2 regions of the Streptomyces sp. NBC_00209 genome follow, and region 2 is predicted to be linked to the other one. Evidence: riboswitches for the same ligand, from Rfam matches in the RefSeq annotation. Region 2 holds a riboswitch; the other holds the start of a gene.
What was found. Region 2 has a riboswitch for glycine ahead of gcvP (aminomethyl-transferring glycine dehydrogenase). Riboswitches for the same ligand answer to the same signal wherever they lie in the genome.

Region 1 (4,115 bases), 4.4 Mb from region 2:
CCCGGGCGCGACCTGGCGCAGCATGTGCTCGACCTGACCGGCCGCCGCGGTGCCTGACGCACTCACCCTGGTCCCGCCCCTCGTAGATCCTCTGCTCCGGCCACCGGGCATCGGCCTTCGGCCATCAAACCAGCTTATGCGGCCGCACCGTCACCGGCTTGACGCCGCGGCCGCCCCCCGTCACTCCGGGGCGCGCGTGTAGAAGGGCCGCACCCGCTCGCGCATCCAGTCGGCGACCGGGTCCTGCGCCACGTCGAGGAGGACGAGGTTGACCGGCCACGGCACCGCGACGCGGCCCAGCGCCCGGCCCAGGGCGTCCATCGGGGCGCTCTGTCCGGCGCCGTCCCAGGTGGAGAACTCGACGCCGACGAAGAGCACGGGGTCCTCGCCCTCGACGCTGGCCAGGACCCGGCGGGCGGAGCGGACGACGCCGCTCTCGTGGAACTCGCCGGCGGCGGCGGCCAGGAAGTCGACGGGCTCCTCCCTCCAGTCCGGCTCGTACAGCCGGACCCGGCCCCCGGTCGCCGGGCCGTCGAGCGGGGTGCGCCCGGCCCGGCACAGCTCGGCGACGGCGGGCGGGGGCAGCGGCAGTCCGACGGCGCCGCCCGGGTTGACGGCGATGCCGAGCTGCGGGGGCAGTCCGCGGGCGAACTCGACGGCGGGGGCGACGGTGAAGGACATCCGGTCGCCGACGCAGGTCAGGAACTGGTGCTCGGAGCTGTAGACGGGGACGTACGCGGCCCCGTCGATCTCCATCGCGGGCAGGTCGAGGTCCCGGGCGTCGGGTCCGCCGCCGTTGGGCAAGGGCACCCAGACATGGCTGCGGCCGAGCACCTCCAGCAGGCGGCCGCCCGCCTCCGGGGTGCCGAGCGAGGCGCCCAGCACCTGTTCGAGTTCATTGGCCGGCCAGCCGCTCTGCGGCAGGCTCCCGGCCTGTGCCGGAATGTCCACTGCTTCCCTCTCGCCCCGTTGCCGTGCAGCAAGAGGGTACGGCCTCGCCCGGGCTCCGTCGCTCCCCGGGGCTGTCCGGAAACCGCCCGTCCCCGGCTACCGTCCGGCCGTTGGACGGTCCGCTTTCAGCCGTCGGTCTGTGCGTGTGCGAACGTGATGCGCGTGAGCGTCCCGGCCGCCTCGCGGTCGAGCAGCACCGCCGAGGCGCAGCCGCGCGGCAGCAGCCCGGCCTCGGTGTCGCGCTGCAGCCGCCCCACGGCTCTGCGGTGCCGGGCGAAGGCGTACGCGGAGACGCCCCGGCCGCGCTCGCGCTGGCCCTCGCGCGCGGTCCGGGCGGAGACGTCGAGCAGGACCAGATGCAGGCCGCTGCCCCGGCGCCGGGCATGGCGGGCGAGCAGGGCGCGGACCCAGCTCTGCGTACCGCAGTCGTGGACGACGACGGAGGCGCCGGAGCGCAGCGCCCGCCGCAGTCCCCGGTAGTGGGCGAGGCGGACGAGCGGGCGGTAGAGGACGTAGGGGAGTAAGCGGGGCAGCCGGCGGGCCCAGCGGTCCCGGGCGTCCTGGGAGTCGACCGCGTGCGCCGGGGCGGTGCGGGAGATCAGCGTGGACTTGCCGCTGCCGGGGAGCCCGGAGACGACCACGACGTCCCCGGCGGCGAAGCACAGGGCGCGCGGACCGCGCCCGGACCGGCCGCGCAGATCCCGCACGACGGGCGGATGCGTGCCCACCGCCTGCCGGGGTGGCGAGCCGGACTGTGCGGGCAGCGCGGTGCTCGTGGTTCCCGCGGTCGTCGCGTAGCGCAACGTCATCGCCTCCCCCTGGCCGTACGGCCGACGCGTGCAGGACCGATACCTACCCCCGAAGTGTAAAGAAAAGGTAATGCGAGGCAACCGTCCGACCCGCCGCGAAACCGTGACCCGGCCCACCGGTCCCGGCGCCCCGCTCCCCCGGAATGCGTGCGATGATGACCCCGCCAACTGCATACAGGCCGCTTGAATCCGCGCGGGAGAGTCCCGGTCACCGTGCCGGGCGCCGAAGGAGCAAGATCCTCCCTTGAATCTCTCAGGCCCCGTACCGCGTGGATGAGGCAGATCTGAAAAGCGAGCCGCCCGGCGGCTCCACCCAAGGTGCAAGCCGAACCCCCGCGGGGTCTCTCGGCGAACCTCTCAGGTTCCGATGACAGATGGGGAGGGATCGTCCTCGTCGTCATGCCCTGGGAGCCCGTTTCATGAGCAGCACCCCCCGTCTCACAGCCCTCGACACCCTGCACCGCTCGCTGGGCGCCACCATGACCGACTTCGCCGGCTGGGACATGCCGCTGCGGTACGCGAGTGAGCGCGACGAGCACAACGCCGTCCGCACGAGGGCCGGTCTCTTCGACCTGTCCCACATGGGCGAGATCACGGTCACCGGCCCGCAGGCGGTGGACCTGCTGAACCACGCGCTGGTCGGCAACATCGGCACGGTCTCGACCGGCCGGGCCCGCTACACGATGATCTGCGCCGAGGACGGCGGCATCCTGGACGACCTGATCGTCTACCGCCTCCAGGACACGGAGTACATGGTCGTCGCCAACGCCGGCAACGCCCAGCTCGTCCTGGACACGCTCACCGGGCGCGCCGCCGGCTTCGACGCCGAGGTCCGCGACGACCGCGACGCGTACGCGCTGCTCGCCGTGCAGGGCCCCGCGTCCCCGGCGATCCTCGCGGCCGTGACCGACGCCGACCTGGACGGCCTGAAGTACTACGCCGGACTGCCCGGCACGGTCGCCGGGGTCCCCGCGCTGATCGCCCGGACCGGCTACACCGGCGAGGACGGCTTCGAGCTGTTCGTCGCGCCCGGCCACGCCGAGCAGCTGTGGCGGGCGCTCACCGACGCGGGCGCCGCGCACGGCCTGATCCCGTGCGGCCTGTCCTGCCGTGACACGCTGCGCCTGGAGGCGGGCATGCCGCTGTACGGGCACGAGCTGACGACCTCGCTGACCCCGTTCGACGCCGGGCTCGGCCGGGTCGTGAAGTTCGAGAAGGACGGCGACTTCGTCGGCCGCAAGGCGCTGGAGGCCGCCGCGGAGCGCGCCGAGACCGCCCCGCCCCGCAAGCTCGTCGGCCTGGTCGCCGAGGGCCGCCGGGTGCCACGCGCCGGATTCCCGGTCGTGGCGAACGGCGAGGTCATCGGCGAGGTCACCTCCGGGGCCCCCTCACCCACGCTGGGGAAGCCGATCGCCATGGCGTACGTCGACGCGGCGCACGCCGAGCCGGGCACCGCCGGAGTCGCGGTGGAGATCCGAGGCAGCCACGAGCCGTACGAGGTCGTGGCGCTCCCCTTCTACAAGCGCAAGAAGTAGAACCGTAGGACCCGGCCGGCGCCGCGTACGTGACGCGGTCCCGTCTCACACCGTAAGACCACCGTTCATCCGCACTCCCCGCGTACAGGAGAATTCAGACCATGAGCAACCCCCAGCAGCTGCGGTACAGCAAGGAGCACGAGTGGCTGTCGCCCGCCGAGGACGGTGTGGCCACGGTCGGTATCACCGAGCACGCGGCCAACGCGCTCGGTGACGTCGTCTTCGCGCAGCTTCCCGAGGTCGGCGACACGGTGACCGCGGGCGAGACCTGCGGCGAGCTGGAGTCGACCAAGTCGGTGAGCGACCTGTACTCGCCGGTGACCGGTGAGATCACCGCGTCCAACCAGGACGTCGTGGACGACCCGTCGCTGGTCAACTCCGCTCCGTTCGAAGGCGGCTGGCTGTTCAAGGTACGCGTCGCGGAGGAGCCGAAGGACCTGCTCTCCGCCGACGAGTACTCCGAGTTCTCCGGCAACTAAAGACCCCAAGGGACCACCTGATGTCGCTTCTCAACTCCTCCCTCCACGAGCTGGACCCGGACGTCGCCGCCGCCGTCGACGCCGAGCTCCTGCGCCAGCAGTCCACGCTCGAAATGATCGCCTCGGAGAACTTCGCTCCGGTCGCGGTCATGGAGGCACAGGGCTCCGTCCTGACCAACAAGTACGCCGAGGGCTACCCCGGCCGCCGCTACTACGGCGGCTGTGAGCACGTCGACGTGGTCGAGCAGATCGCGATCGACCGCATCAAGGCGCTCTTCGGCGCCGAGGCCGCGAACGTCCAGCCGCACTCCGGTGCGCAGGCGAACGCCGCCGCGATGTTC
Region 2 (4,115 bases):
CCGGTCGTGGTGGGCGGGCTCGGGACGCGCGGGGTCGTCGCGACGGCCTCCTACGAGGCACGGCGCTTCGGGGTGCACTCGGCGATGCCGATGGCGCAGGCCAGACGGCTCGCGCCGAACGCCGCCTATCTGGTCCCGCGCTTCACGCTGTACCGCACGGTGAGCGACCAGGTCATGGAACTGCTCGGCCGGCTCTCGCCGCTGGTGGAACCGCTCAGCCTGGACGAGGCGTTCGTGGACCTCGAAGCGGGCGGCACCGCCGACGACACCGCCTCCGCCCTGGAGATCGGCCGGGAACTGCGCGAGGTCATCCAGGCGGTCACCGGACTGAGCGGATCGGTCGGGCTCGCCGGGTCCAAGATGCTCGCCAAGATCGCCTCCGAGGAGGCCAAGCCCGACGGGATGCGCCTGATCGAGCCCGGCACCGAGCGGGCGCACCTCGCGCCCATGCCGGTGCGCACCCTGCCCGGCGTCGGCCCCGCCACGGCGGACCATCTGCGCCGCGCCGGCATGACGACCGTCAACGACCTCGCCGAGGCGGGCGAGGCGGAGCTGGTACGGCTCCTGGGCAAGGCCCACGGCGCCGCGCTGCACCGGATGGCCTCCGGCTACGACGACCGGCCCGTGGTCGCGGAGCGCGACGCGAAGTCCGTCTCCGTCGAGGACACCTTCGAGGTGGACCTGCACGACCGCGTCCGGGTGCGCACCGAGGTGGAGCGGCTGGCCGACCGGTGTGTCCAGCGGCTGAGGGGGGCGGGGCGCTCGGGGCGCACGGTGGTGCTCAAGGTGCGCCGGTACGACTTCTCCACGCTGACCCGCTCCGAGACGCTGCGCGGCCCCACGGACGACCCCGCGGTCGTCCGGGAGGCCGCCGCCCGGCTCCTGGAAACCGTGCACACCACGGGCGGGGTGCGGCTGCTGGGCGTCGGGGTCACGGGGCTCGCCGACTACACCCAGGAGGACCTGTTCGCCCAGGCCGCCGGTGAGCGGGCGGCGGCCGAGGCTCTCACGGACGACGACGCGGCGCGGCCGCGGGAGGACGCCGATGCCCGCGAGGGGGCGGCGGGCGGCGGGCCCGGGCCGGAGGAGTCCGCCGAGCAGCTCGCGGCTCGGCGCTGGCCGGCCGGGCACGATGTGCACCACGAGGTCCACGGACACGGGTGGGTGCAGGGGAGCGGGGTCGGGCGGGTGACCGTGCGGTTCGAGGAGCCGGGGGCGACGGCGCCCGGCCGGGTGCGTACGTTCCGCGTGGACGACCCCGCGCTGCGGGCCGCCGACCCGCTGCCGCTCGTCCCGGACCCGCCGGACTACTACTCCTCCTGGCCCGCCAGTCGGCCGAAGTCGCGGTCGGGGGCCGGGGCGCCGGGGGCGGCGTCCAGGCCGTAGTGCCGGTAGAGCTGGAGCTCCTGCTCGGGGGAGAGATGGCGACCCACGCCGAAGTCGGGCGCGTCCTTGATCAGCGCACGGTCGAAGGGGACGCGCAGGGTGTCGTCCACGAACTCGCTGGGCTCCAGCGGCACGAAGGCGTCACGGCTGAAGAGCCTGGTGCGCACGGCCGCCCATTCCGGGACCCCGGTCGCGTCATCGAGGTACACCTCGTCCACGGTCCCGATCTTGGTGCCCTTGCGGTCGACGGCCTTGCGGCCGATCAGGCTGCGCGGGTCGATGTCGGTCTGCACGGTCCCTCCCACACTGGTCGCGGCTGGTCCACAGGGACTACAGAAATGCAGTTCCGTGGTCTTGGCCACTCGAGAATTCTCGTCGTGTACCCCGCTGGTAGGCTGGCCATGGCTGCTGACCCCGTGCGGGAGAGTCGTCCGGAGCCCATCCGGAGGACGCCGAAGGAGCAAATCCTCCCCGGAATCTCTCAGGCCCCCGTACCGCACGGACGAGGTCACTCTGGAAAGCAGGGCGGGTTGCGCGCGGCCGATGGGCCGTACGGAACCTCTCCCTCACCGACGGTGAAAGCCGGCGCCCGCCGTGGTGCCGGTGAAGCTCTCAGGTTGAGATGACAGAGGGGGAGGCCGTCAGGGCACCCGGCGCCGTGGTGCCCTTCGCAGGTCGTGACAGACCAGGAGGCCTCCACCATGACCCCCCGTCGCACCCCGCTCACGCAGCTGGAACAGGGCATTCCGTTCGAGCAGCGCCACATCGGCCCCGACGCCGAGGCGCAGGCGAAGATGCTCGCCCAGGTCGGTTACGGCTCGCTGGACGAGCTGACCGCGGCCGCCGTGCCCGACGTGATCAAGAGCGCCGAGGCGCTGGCCCTGCCGGGGGCCCGGACCGAGGCCGAGGTGCTGGCCGAGCTCCGCCGGCTCGCCGACCGCAACCAGGTCCTCGCCCCGATGATCGGGCTCGGCTACTACGGCACGTTCACCCCGCCGGTGATCCTGCGCAACGTCATGGAGAACCCCGCCTGGTACACGGCGTACACGCCGTACCAGCCCGAGATCTCGCAGGGCCGGCTCGAAGCCCTCCTGAACTTCCAGACGATGGTCGCCGAGCTCACGGGCCTGCCCACCTCCGGCGCCTCGCTGCTGGACGAGGGCACCGCCGCCGCCGAGGCCATGGCGCTCGCCCGGCGCGTCGGCAAGGTCAAGAAGGGCGTCTTCCTGGTCGACGCCGACACCCTGCCGCAGACCGTCGCCGTCATCGAGACCCGCGCCGAGCCGACCGGCGTCGAGGTCGTCGTCGCCGACCTCACCAACGGCATTTCGGCCGAGGTCGCCGAGGGGGGCGTCTTCGGCGTGCTCCTCCAGTACCCCGGCGCCTCCGGGGCCGTCCGGGACCTCAAGCCCGTGATCGACCAGGCCCACGAGCTGGGCGCGATCGTCACCGTCGCCGCCGACCTGCTGGCCCTCACGCTGCTCACCTCGCCCGGCGAGCTGGGCGCCGACATCGCCGTCGGCACCACGCAGCGCTTCGGCGTCCCGATGGGCTTCGGCGGGCCGCACGCCGGCTTCATGGCGGTCCGCGACAAGTTCGCCCGCAGCCTGCCCGGCCGCCTGGTCGGCGTCTCGGTGGACGCCGACGGCAACAAGGCGTACCGCCTGGCCCTCCAGACCCGCGAGCAGCACATCCGCCGTGAGAAGGCCACCAGCAACATCTGCACCGCCCAGGTGCTGCTCGCCGTCATGGCCGGCATGTACGCCGTCTACCACGGCCCCGAGGGCCTGCGCACGATCGCCCGGCGCACCCACCGCTACGCCGCGATTCTCGCCGCGGGCCTGCGCGCCGCCGGGGTCGACGTGGTGACCGGCTCCCACTTCGACACGCTCACCGTCCGCGTCGCCGGCCGGGCGGGCGAGGTCGTCGCCGACGCCCGGGAGCGCGGGGTCAACCTGCGCCTGGTCGACGCCGACACCGTCTCGCTGGCCTGCGACGAGACGACGACCCGCACCCAGGTCGCCGCCGTCTGGGCCGCCTTCGGCGCGGACGGGGACGTCGAGGCGCTGGACGCCACCACCGAGGACGCGCTGCCCGAGGCGATGCTGCGCACCGACACGATCCTCACCCACCCGGTCTTCCACCAGCACCGGTCCGAGACGGCGATGCTGCGCTACCTGCGCAAGCTCGCCGACCGCGACTACGCGCTGGACCGCGGCATGATCCCGCTCGGCTCCTGCACGATGAAGCTGAACGCGACCGCCGAGATGGAGTCGATCACCTGGCCCGAGTTCGGCGCGCTGCACCCGTTCGCGCCCGCCGAGCAGGCGCAGGGCTTCCTGACGCTGATCCGCGAGCTGGAGGAGCGGCTGGCCGAGGTCACCGGTTACGACGCGGTGTCCCTCCAGCCGAACGCCGGATCGCAGGGCGAGTTCGCGGGGCTGCTGGCCGTCCGCGCGTACCACCGCGCCAACGGCGACGAGAACCGGACCGTCTGTCTGATCCCGTCCTCCGCGCACGGCACCAACGCCGCGAGCGCCGTGATGGCCGGCATGAAGGTGGTCGTCGTCAAGACCGCCGACGACGGCGAGGTCGACATCGAGGACCTGCGCGCCAAGATCGCGCAGTACCGCGACGAGCTGGCCGTGCTCATGATCACCTACCCGTCGACGCACGGCGTCTTCGAGGAGCACGTCGCCGACATCTGCGCCGAGGTGCACGACGCCGGC

Region 1: it holds a riboswitch for glycine, as region 2 does, so the genes downstream of both, gcvT (glycine cleavage system aminomethyltransferase GcvT) here and gcvP (aminomethyl-transferring glycine dehydrogenase) in region 2, are expected to answer to the same signal.

The regions. Positions count from the first base shown of each region.
Region 1 is NZ_CP108121.1:1,818,129-1,822,243, forward strand. Features, by position in the region: gene OG867_RS07865 (enhanced serine sensitivity protein SseB C-terminal domain-containing protein) at 1-66, opposite strand, end outside; gene OG867_RS07870 (enhanced serine sensitivity protein SseB) at 181-951, opposite strand; gene OG867_RS07875 (AAA family ATPase) at 1,077-1,760, opposite strand; glycine riboswitch at 1,945-2,038, shown strand; gene gcvT (glycine cleavage system aminomethyltransferase GcvT) at 2,180-3,295, shown strand; gene gcvH (glycine cleavage system protein GcvH) at 3,397-3,774, shown strand; gene glyA (serine hydroxymethyltransferase) at 3,795-4,115, shown strand, end outside.
Region 2 is NZ_CP108121.1:6,194,473-6,198,587, forward strand. Features, by position in the region: gene OG867_RS28150 (DNA polymerase IV) at 1-1,386, shown strand, start outside; gene OG867_RS28155 (PRC-barrel domain-containing protein) at 1,311-1,679, opposite strand; glycine riboswitch at 1,796-1,893, shown strand; gene gcvP (aminomethyl-transferring glycine dehydrogenase) at 2,088-4,115, shown strand, end outside.